Regions from separate parts of the Rahnella sp. PD4 genome, predicted to be linked through region 2. Evidence: predicted binding sites of a transcription regulator. Region 2 holds the regulator's gene; the other holds the start of a gene.
What was found. Region 2 encodes PurR, which represses purine synthesis genes. Its sites were predicted from a motif close to CANGCAAACGTTTGCNTG; they were not measured.
Positions count from the first base shown of each region.

Region 1: glyA (serine hydroxymethyltransferase) is a predicted target of PurR. The motif match lies at 951-968, and genes of this name have one in related genera.

Region 1 covers NZ_JBLZQF010000002.1:798,774-804,541, reverse strand. The annotation lists gene hmpA (NO-inducible flavohemoprotein) at 1-742, opposite strand, end outside; gene glyA (serine hydroxymethyltransferase) at 1,071-2,324, shown strand; gene ACOZIO_RS08290 (3-phenylpropionate MFS transporter) at 2,488-3,648, shown strand; gene csiE (stationary phase inducible protein CsiE) at 3,645-4,925, opposite strand; gene ACOZIO_RS08280 (DUF1007 family protein) at 5,107-5,768, shown strand, end outside.
Region 2 covers NZ_JBLZQF010000001.1:862,994-868,761, forward strand. The annotation lists gene ACOZIO_RS03830 (C40 family peptidase) at 1-827, shown strand, start outside; gene ACOZIO_RS03835 (YnhF family membrane protein) at 993-1,112, opposite strand; gene purR (HTH-type transcriptional repressor PurR) at 1,417-2,442, shown strand; gene punR (DNA-binding transcriptional activator PunR) at 2,478-3,383, opposite strand; gene punC (purine nucleoside transporter PunC) at 3,520-4,737, shown strand; gene cfa (cyclopropane fatty acyl phospholipid synthase) at 5,092-5,768, shown strand, end outside.

The DNA.
Region 1 (5,768 bases), on a different contig from region 2:
GGGCGGCAAGATGAATAATATCGCCCGGTTGCGCGAAATTATGCAGGAAGTTGGACACCGCACCTTGCCCTTCGCGTTTTACCGCGATGCGGTAGCTTTTGCCATTCGGTGCCTGTGTCAGGGAATACTGACGGATTTCCTGATTCTCCAGTGAAGCATCACGAATATACACCGCCAGATATTGCCCCGGTTTGAAGTCCGCCACCGGTTTACCATCGACAGGCTCCAGCACGAAAGAGGTAATGAGCTCACTTTGCGGTTGTTTTTCGGCAATACGGAATTCACGCGTACCGTGCCAGCCACCGGTTTTTTCTGCACTGTCCTGATAAATTTCAGCTTCACGGTTGATAAACACATCCGCCAGCACGCCATAGGCTTTGCCCCACGCATCCAGCACTTCCTGGCCCGGACTGAACATTTCATCCAGCGTTGCCAGCAGGTGAGTCCCGACAATATTGTATTGCTCAGGCTGAATGGTAAAACTGGTGTGCTTTTGCGCGATGCGCTCCACGGCAGGCAGCAGCGCCGCCAGGTTTTCAATATTGGCGGCGTAAGCGCAGATGGCATCGAACAGCGCCTGACGCTGATCGCCGTTGCGCTGGTTGCTCATATTAAAGATGTCTTTCAGCTCGGGGTTATGTGTGAACATGCGGTCATAGAAGTGTGCGGTCAGTTTCGGGCCAGTCACAGCGAGCAAAGGGATAGTGGATTTAACGGTGGCGATAGTGGCTGAATCAAGCATGGTGAACTCCGGCTCTGTGAGAATTTTATATAACATGCATTTAAAATGCATGTTATATAAACCGACTATTGCTGTAAACCCCCCTAAAGGGGTAAGGGCTTTCCCCCGCAGGGGCCGGGTCACAAAGCTGAAATTTGTGCATGACCGGGTGAATAAATATCTCTTGATTATGGGCAGAGGTTCGCAGATCAAAGCCTTGCTGTATCTGGAGCCAATCGTTTGCCTAAAAACCTCAAACTGACCCTATCCGAAGGCCGCTTAAACATTTACACTGTGGCGCAGAACCCGGAAGGGGCTTTTTTTTAGTTTGTTGAGTCAGGAGATGCGGATGTTAAAGCGTGAAATGAACATTGCCGATTATGATGCTGAGCTGTGGGCAGCAATGGAAAAAGAAGTTGTTCGTCAGGAAGAACATATCGAGCTGATTGCGTCAGAAAACTATACCAGCCCGCGTGTCATGCAGGCTCAGGGTTCGCAACTGACCAACAAATATGCCGAAGGCTATCCGGGCAAACGTTATTATGGTGGCTGTGAGTACGTCGACATCGTAGAACAACTGGCCATCGACCGTGCAAAAGAATTGTTCGGTGCAGATTTCGCCAACGTTCAGCCGCACTCCGGCTCACAGGCAAATTTCGCGGTGTATACCGCATTGCTGCAACCGGGCGACACTATTCTGGGGATGAACCTTGGCCATGGTGGTCACCTGACTCACGGTTCACCGGTTAACCTTTCCGGCAAACTGTATAACGTGGTGCCTTATGGCATCGACGAAAGCGGCGATATCGATTACGAAGACGTGAAACGTCAGGCCGAAGCGCATAAACCAAAAATGATCATCGGCGGCTTCTCCGCATTCTCCGGTATCGTTGACTGGGCAAAAATGCGTGAAATTGCCGACAGCGTTGGTGCTTACTTCTTCGTTGATATGGCACACGTTGCCGGTCTGATTGCTGCAGGCGTTTACCCGAACCCGGTTCCTCACGCACATATCGTGACCACCACCACGCACAAAACGCTGGCCGGTCCACGCGGCGGTCTGATTCTGGCGAAAGGCGGTGACGAAGAGTTCTATAAAAAACTCAATTCCGCTGTCTTCCCGGGTGGCCAGGGCGGCCCGCTGATGCACGTGATTGCCGGTAAAGCAGTCGCACTGAAAGAAGCGATGGAGCCTGAGTTCAAAGCTTACCAGCAACAGGTGGCTAAAAACGCACAGGCCATGGTGGCTGTGGTGCTGGAACGCGGCTACAAAGTGGTATCCGGCGGCACACACAACCATCTGTTCCTGATGGATCTGGTGGATAAAAACCTGACCGGTAAAGAAGCGGATGCTGCACTGGGCCGCGCTAACATCACTGTGAACAAAAACAGCGTGCCTAACGATCCGAAGAGCCCGTTTGTGACTTCCGGTGTGCGTATCGGTACACCAGCCGTCACCCGTCGCGGTTTCAAAGAAGCCGAAGCGCGTGAACTGGCTGGCTGGATCTGTGACGTGCTGGACAACGTGAACGATGAAGCAACCATCGAACGCGTTAAACAGAAAGTGCTCGACATCTGTGCACGCTTCCCGGTTTACGCGTAATATTTGCGAAGCCGTTAAGCTGCGAAAACCCGCTCCGGCGGGTTTTTTTATGGGCATGTATCAGAATTTGTGAGCTGGCAGACATTCCTGAAGTCAGAAAGCGTCTGCGGATTGCTAGCGATTGTGAGCTTTGTCAAAGTATTGGCCTCACACCGGAGGATTTATGGAATTGCGTTCCACGCGCTGGCTTGCACTCAGTTATTTCACCTACTTTTTCAGTTACGGTATTTTTCTTCCCTTCTGGGGCTTGTGGCTCAAAGGCGAGGGGATCTCCTCCGAAAGCATCGGCCTGCTGCTCGGTGCCGGTCTGGTCGCCCGCTTTCTCGGCACGCTCATCATTTCTCCCTCCATCAAAGACCCTTCTTACCTTATTACCGGTCTGCGTATTCTGGCGCTGCTTACGCTGGCGTTTGCCGTCGGTTTCTGGTTTGGCAACGGCTGGGCATGGCTGATGATTAACATCGCCGGATTCAGTCTGTTCTTCGGTCCGCTGGTGCCGCTGACCGATGCGCTGGCAGGTACGCTACAACGGCAGATCAATATGGATTATGGCAAGGTGCGCGTCTGGGGTTCCATTGCCTTTGTGATTGGTTCGGCGGTCACAGGCAAACTGGTCGAGGTGTATGGCCATAACGCGATTCTCTATACGCTGACCGCAGGCGTGGCGGCGATGCTGCTCGGCATGTTATTGCGCCCGAGCGTGAAGCCGGCGGGAGAGCCGCGTGCAAGCGGGGCGCCGGGTATTTCGTGGAAAGCGTTGCTGAGCGAAAAACCGGTCTGGCGTTTTCTGTTATGTGTGACGCTGTTACAGGGGGCTCACGCAGCGTATTACGGTTTCAGTGCCATTTACTGGCAGGACGTGGGCTATTCTTCCACAACTATCGGCTATTTATGGTCGCTGGGTGTGGTGGCGGAAGTGCTGGTATTCACCTTCAGTAAACAGCTGTTCAGCCGCTGGTCGGCACGGGATCTTCTGCTGCTTTCGGCCGTATGCGGCGTGTTGCGCTGGACAATGATGGGGGCGTTTACCGCTTTGCCGTGGCTGATTGTGATGCAGATTTTACACTGTGGCACGTTTACGGTCTGCCATCTGGCGGGCATGCGGTTTATTGCTGCACGGCCAGGTGATCAGGTGATCCGTCTGCAATCGGTGTATTCCGCACTGGCAATGGGGGGCGGCGTGGCAGTGATGACCATGTTATCCGGTTTCCTGTTCGAACATCTGCATGCCGGATTATTCTGGGTGATGGCGTTGCTGGCAGTGCCGGCTATTTTCCTGCGTCCGGCTGTGACGCCGTCAACGGTTGCGACATCAGCCCGTTAGGGAGCTTCGAGCAGCGAGCGGATACGTTTCCGCTGCTCTTTTGCCAGCGGTAACTGCGTGTGGATCACCAGCGGATCGGCGTCAGTGCTGCGGGTGGCGTAGGGGGTGACAATCATCGCTACGCCACTCGGTGCGCCGAATTTATAGAAATCCGCCAGCGTCTGATATTTGATGTTCAGCGGCAGCAGCGTCGCCTCGCGGATTTGCTGCTCGACGGCTTCTTCCAGCTGCGGATTATCGTGGGTCAGCAGCAAAATTTGTTTCTCCTGCAAGGCGTTACCCTGCATCAGCCATGCACCAAAGGTGATGGCCACCAGCCCGACTTCATCTTCTGAAAGCGTAATCAGGTATTCGTGCTCAAACCCCTGTAACGCCTCGCGGGTGGTACGCACCAGACGCGGATACATCCGGTTCACTTCTTCCTGCATCAGGTTATCGATGCCGATGCCGAAATGACAGCGTTCAATTGCCGGGCCCAGATGAGCGAAAAGCTGACCGACCAGTCCTTCGTAACTGCTGAATTTCATGCCGGCAATATCCTGAAAACGCGCCACCATATTTTCAATTTCTAATAACAGGCGCTGATCTTCCGTTGAGCCGGAACTCTGATAACTGTGGATTTTCAGCATCCGTAACATCAGCGTGAAAAACTCACATTCGCAGTCATCCAGACGGCCTTTGCTGAGTGCCTGCAACTGGCTAAACAGTTCGCGGGCGGCAGGATATTCCGGTTTTTCACGCAACCAGCGCCGCTGTTGTTCGGTAAAACGCAAGCCGGTCGGGCCGTTGTTTTGCCACAGACAGTATTGAAGACAGATAAGCATCAGCTGGCGGTCATGTCCGCTCAGCGGCCTGGGCAGCAATGCACCGCAATCTTCGAGCATCAAACCCAGAATATCGGTGCGCAGTGCCGCTTTCGGGCAGGTCTGGCCTTCAAATGCGATGTGCAACCATGGGATGAAATGGCGCGAAACGAAATCCGGGGAAATACGTAATGTGCGGCGCAAACCCTGAAATAAACACAGCCGCTGAGCAAGCGCGTCGCCCTGAATACGGCACTGTTTTTCGCTATATTGCAGCACATCAAGCTGGTGGATCCGCTGAATTTCGCAGGTCACTTCTGCCAGATCTTCCCACGTGATGTCTAATGCGACGCCATTAATTTCACTGATGATCTCCAGCTGAACCGCCGTCAGCGGCGCGTAAAGCATCAGCAACACATGGCAACGGCGTTGCGTAGCGGAAAGCGCAGGGGAGGGCTGTTTTTCTGGATTCATATCACCTGCCGAAAAAGTATCGCCTGAAATTATTAGTCAAGCATAGCAAAGCGAATGCCCGCAATAAGGCGCGGAGATTGGCTTTTACTCCGGCTTACAACTCAGATCACAGATATTTTTGACGACCGCTTAAATGCACAGCAAAATACTGTTACTTAGTAACAATATAATGGCGCCAGATATGGAAATGACGTTACACCAGGCCCGGAACCGGCCTTTTCCCCGTTACGTTAAATGGCTGTGCGCTGCGCTGTTGTGCCTGCCCGCCACGGTGCTGGCGCACCCGCACAGTTTTATTGATATGCAGACCACACTGGTGACAAATGAAACCTCACTGACCGGGCTGAAAATGGTGTGGACGATGGATGAAATCACCTCGGCAGATTTACTCTATGACGCGCATAACGCCAAACCGGGTTCGGATATCTGGAAGAAACTGGCGGCGGAAGTGATGGCGCGCGTGCTAAGCCAGCATTACTTCACAGATTTCTATCGCGATGGAAAACCGGTGAAGTATCTGGATCTGCCCAGTGAATATCAGCTTTCCCGCAAAGGCGATCAGGCGGTGCTGGAGTTCGTCCTGCCGCTGGCGAAACCACAAGTGCTGGAAGGCAAACCCATGGAATTCTCCACTTTCGATCCTTCGTATTTTGTCGATATGACATATAAAGACAACACCGCGCTGCATTTGCCACCGGCGCTGGAAAAACGCTGTACGCTGGCGCTGTTTACAGCAAAGCCGGATGCCTCGCTGCAAAACTATGCCCTGTCACTCGATAAGGCTGATGCCCCGCCGGAAGACATGGATCTTGGTCAGCAATTTGCCCAGAAGGTGACGCTGGA
Region 2 (5,768 bases):
CACAGACTCGTGTCTCTGCCGATCAGCGTAAAAGTCATGTTAATCAGGCTGCGCCGGAAGAACGACGAAAGCGAAAAACGGTTGCTGCGAAAAACAGTAAAAAAACGAAAACCGCGCCCGTCACAGAACAAAAAACTCAGGATAAGAATTCGAAGAAGAAAGTGAAAAGCACCGAACTGGTTAAACGAAAGACCACGACGGAGAGAAGCGCCAAAACGCGGGCCGAAAGTAAAAAAGAAAAGACACTCAAGACCACGCGGGCCGAGAGCAAAACAGAGAGACATAGCAAAACCCGTGCCCTCGCGAAAAACAGCACGGAAAAGGCCGGTAAAAAAGAAGCCTATGGCCGGCACCGTAAAGGTAAGAAATTCGAAGAAGACAGCAAACCGATTACGCTAAGTGCAACACATAAAAAACGCTATCAGCATGCTCAGCAAACGGCCATGACCAAACTGATGCACCAGGTAGGAAAACCGTATCGCTGGGGCGGAACCTCGCCGAATACCGGTTTTGATTGCAGCGGCTTAGTTTATTATGCTTACAAAGATTTGATCCGTATAAAAATGCCACGTACAGCGAATGAAATGTATCACCTGCGCGATGCCGCTCCGGTCAAACGCGGCGAACTTGAAAGCGGTGATCTGGTGTTCTTCAGAATCAATAACCGCGGCGCGGCAGACCATGTTGGGGTTTACGTTGGCAACGGCAAGTTTATTCAGTCTCCAAGAACGGGCGAAGACATTAAAATTACTTCTCTTGGCGATGATTACTGGCAAGACCACTATGTAGGCGCACGTCGGGTAATGACCCCTAAAACGATCCGATAATAAACAATTCGTTAAGTCTGAAGGTTCGCTAATCAGCCATTGAATAGCATTTAACGAAGCGTTTCTGCAGGGAAGAACATCGGCGGTAACGGTCACTGCGTAACATTGAAAAGGGCGACGCCTGTGACAGGCGTCGCCCTTTTTTATGGCGGATCACTTATTGAATCAGTTCATTATTGCAGTGAAGCTGAAAGCGATAATCATAAGCAAAGCGCATACCGTGGTGATCAACGATAATTTCAGGTTGCTGTCCATCAAACCCCCTTTCGGATCAAATTGTGGCATTTCTTAATACCACACTCATTGTGTGCCAACGCATTTTCTCATAATTAACCTTTAAAATCTTGTGTTGAATGACAATGCGTTCCTGAGAATTTTGCTTCCACTTTCCTGCATTATAAGAGAAAATTGTCGGTTAACACGTCTGTGTGCCGGTCGATTTCACCCGAGAGCATTTCGCGCCTCATTCTGAAGAATCCACCCAATGATTTCACTGCCCTTTGAGAAGCCAGCAGTTAAATCCTCGCAGGCAAACGATTAACATAATGCTAACGTGCTGAAGCACGTGAGTTCAGGAGTCATTGTTTACATGGCAACGATTAAAGATGTCGCAAAGCGCGCTGGCGTTTCCACTACAACCGTGTCGCACGTCATCAATAAAACACGTTTCGTCGCCGAAGAAACCAAAGAAGCGGTTCTCCTTGCAATCAAAGAGTTACATTACTCTCCGAGTGCTGTAGCCCGCAGTCTGAAGGTCAATAACACTAAAACCATCGGCCTGCTGGCCACCTCAAGCGAAGCGCCCTATTTTGCCGAAGTGATTGAAGCCGTGGAAAACAGCTGCTTCTCCAAAGGCTATACGCTGATTTTGTGTAACTCGCATAATAACCTGGAGAAACAACAGGCCTACCTGCAAATGCTGGCGCAAAAACGCGTCGACGGCTTGCTGGTGATGTGCGCGGAATACCCTGATGAATTGCTCAATATGCTCGAAGAGTACCGCTCGATTCCCATGGTGGTCATGGACTGGGGTGAAGCACGCAAGAACTTTACCGACAGCATTATCGATAACGCTTTCGAAGGTGGTTACATGGCCGGTCGTTATCTGATTGAACGCGGTCATCGTGATATTGGCGTGATCCCCGGGCAACTGGCGCGTAATACCGGCGGCGGCCGCTTCCAGGGTTTTGTGAAAGCACTGACTGAAGCCAATATTCCTCTTCGTGACGAATGGGTAGTTCAGGGTGATTTCGAACCAGAGTCTGGCTACCAGGCAATGCATAAGATTCTGATGCAGAAGCATCGTCCGACTGCCGTATTTTGCGGCGGCGATGTGATGGCAATGGGTGCAATTTGTGCCGCAGACGAACTCGGCCTTCGCGTTCCTCAGGATATTTCCGTGATCGGGTACGACAATGTGCGTAACGCCCGTTACTTCTCCCCGGCGCTGACAACCGTGCATCAGCCGAAAGAACGTCTGGGTGAAATGGCCTTTACGATGTTACTGGACAGAATTGTCAGTAAGCGTGAAGAGTCCCAGACCATCGAAGTGCATCCGAAACTGGTCGAGCGCCGTTCAGTCGCCGACGGCCCGTACCGCGATTACCGTCGTTAACAAATAACAAACGCCTGCCTGTGCAGGCGTTTGTTCTAATCGCGCAGCCATTCCTGATTCATGGTGTCTGTATCGCCCATGTATTCCAACAGCCAGCTCAGTGAAGGTGAAGGATTGCTTTGATCCCACGTCAGGCAGCACGGGCTGTCAGGGAATATATTCTCCAGTGCCAGCACCTGTAATTTTCCCTGTTCAATCCACGGCATGACCCGGTGAACCGGCATCATACCCACGCATAAACCCTCAGTCAGGCATTCCAGCGCACAGGTCCAGTCCGGCACGACCAGACGCCGCTGGTTATCGAGCGTCCAGGTATCACGCTTAGGCAATGTCCGGGAAGTATCTTCCAGGCACAATGCCGGATAAGGTCGCAGTTGATCATCGTTCAGCGCACCGGATAGCTGCGCCAGCGGATGTTGCGGGCTGACGACACAATGCCAGTCCATAAATCCCATATCACGAAAACTGAAGCGCCCGCCAACCGGTATCGCGCGCGTAGCGCCGATCGCCACGTCTGCACGCCCGTCGACCAACGCATCCCAGACACCGTTAAACACTTCCGAGTGAATAATGAGTTCGGTATCCGCAAAATGGCGATAAAAATCGAGCACCAGACGCCGTGTCCGTGCGGGTTTGACAATCCGGTCGACCGCCACACGTAATTCGCCGCGCCAGCCGTTCGCCACCTGTTGACACTGCCGGCGGGTGGCTATCATTTTTTTTGTCATAACCCGTGCTTCATCGACAAAAACCTTTCCCGCTGGCGTCAGCACTACGTCACGATGTCGACGTTCAAACAACGGCACGGCCAGCCATTGTTCAAGCTGGCGGACGGTGTAACTGATGGCAGAAGGCACACGGTGTAAGTCCTGCGCAGCTGCACTAAAACTGCCGGTTCTTGCGACAGCATCAACCACTTCGAGAGCGTATTCTGACCACATAATCCAGCCTTCAATTTTTTTGATAGCAGAGTGCAAATATTAACGTTTCACAAGCCTGTTATCAAAGCGTTAAACTCCGCCCCCGGTATGAAATCTGCGTCACATCATCTGCAATAAATAAATTAACGAGACAATAATGAAACCCTCCTTTGGATTTATGCTCTATCTTGCGGGTCTGAGCATGCTGGGCTTTTTAGCCACCGATATGTATCTGCCTGCATTCAGTGCCATGCAAACCAGTCTGATGACCAGCCCCGGGATGATCAGCGCAAGTCTGAGCATTTTTCTCGGTGGATTTGCTGTTGGTCAGTTGCTGTGGGGGCCACTGTCGGACAGAATCGGCCGTAAACCGGTATTGCTTCTTGGTCTGATACTTTTTGCGTTCGGCTGTCTGGGTGTTATCTGGGTTGAGAATGTACGCGCTCTTCTGGCCCTGCGTTTCTTACAGGCCATAGGCGTGTGTGCTGCCGCAGTCACCTGGCAGGCTATCGTTGTTGACCGTTTTTCTGCCGATGTGGCAAAAAAAACTTTTGCCAGCATTATGCCGTTAGTGGCGCTTTCTCCGGCTCTTGCACCGTTGCTGGGTGCCTGGGTGCTCAATCATTTTGACTGGGAAGCTATTTTTGCCCTGCTGACCGTCGTTGCCATCGCTTTAGTGCTGACGACGCTGACTCTGCATGAAAACAAACCGGCAAAAGACGCAAAGGCAGATAAAACCGGCTTTACGACTTTATTGAAATCGCCTGTTTACAGCGGGAATGTCATGATTTATGCCGCCTGTTCAGCGGGTTTCTTTGCGTGGCTGACGGGCTCACCGTTTATCCTGAGCGATATGGGCTATTCACCCGGTGCCATCGGGCTGAGCTATGTTCCACAGACTATCGCTTTCCTGCTCGGTGGTTTTGGTTGCCGTGTTCTGATCAACAGGCTGGACGGCAATAAAATTCTGCCATGGTTACTGACTGGTTACGGCATCAGTATGGTGGCCTTGTTCTGTGTGGCTATGTTCACAGATGCCGGGCTGACAAGTTTGCTGATCCCTTTCTGTCTGATGGCTTTGGTGAATGGTGCAACCTATCCAATTGTTGTCGCAAATGCATTAATGCCATTTCCTGCTAATACAGGTAAGGCGGCAGCGTTGCAGAATACCTTGCAGCTTGGGCTTTGCTTCCTTGCCAGCATGCTGGTTTCCGCATTTATTGTGCACCCGCTCATGGCGACAGTCACGATCATGCTGTCTACACTATTGTTGGTAGTTTTGGGCCGCTGGCTCTCTTTACAGCATAAAAATGTACGAGACGATGAGCAGCCACCGGAGCAGGAAACTCAGACTCTGCACGCAAATCAACAGTGATAATACCCTAATGTAACAGTCACTTAGCGGGCATTTTCATTGATTACGATTTACTATTGAGAATGCCTGCCAGCGAGCCTATACTCAACAAAACCAAATAAAATAGCATTTTTACAAAACTTTTATTACATACTTAAGCCAGACGCGCGGACGGTGTCACACTTATTTTTTGAATACTTTTCACGGATGATTTTCCTGCCCGTCTTCCGGCGCGCAGGCGTTCTTCTTAATTTCCTCTGTTGGTGTCGAATATCGGGCGAGACGCTAGTCGTCTGTTCTCATAAAGACCTGCAAAAATAGCCTTTGCTTTTCCCGGCAGGTTAATAAGTCAGAAGAGAAAGTGATGGAGAAGCTATGAGTTCATCGTGTATAGAAGACCAAAGCATTCAGGACAATCAATGGTATCGGATCGCCAGTGAGATGCTGGCGATGGCAGATATTCAGGTAAACGGTAATCGTCCTTTCGACCTTAAAGTAAAAAACACTGACTTCTTTAAGCGTGTTTTACAGGAAGGTTCTCTGGGCCTCGGTGAAAGTTACATGGACGGTTGGTGGGAATGCGACCGTCTGGATATCTTTTTCCAGCGTGTTATCCGTGCCGGTTTGGAAAATAAACTGCCCCACCATTTCAAAGATACTTTACGTGTCGCCGCAGCACGCCTGACTAATTTGCAATCGCGCAAACGGGCGTGGATTGTCGGCAAAGAGCATTATGATCTGGGCAACGATTTATTTACGCTGATGCTCGACCCCTACATGCAATATTCCTGCGGCTACTGGAAAGAAGCCACTACGCTTGAAGAAGCGCAGGAAGCAAAACTCAAAATGATCTGCGACAAGCTGCAATTAAAACCGGGACAGCGCCTGCTGGATATCGGTTGCGGTTGGGGTGGGTTATCTGAGTACGCCGCCAAAAATTATGGCGTAAGCGTTGTAGGTGTCACGATTTCTGCTGAACAACAAAAACTGGCTCAAAAACGCTGTGAAGGGCTGGATGTCACTATCCTGCTGCAGGATTACCGTGACCTGAA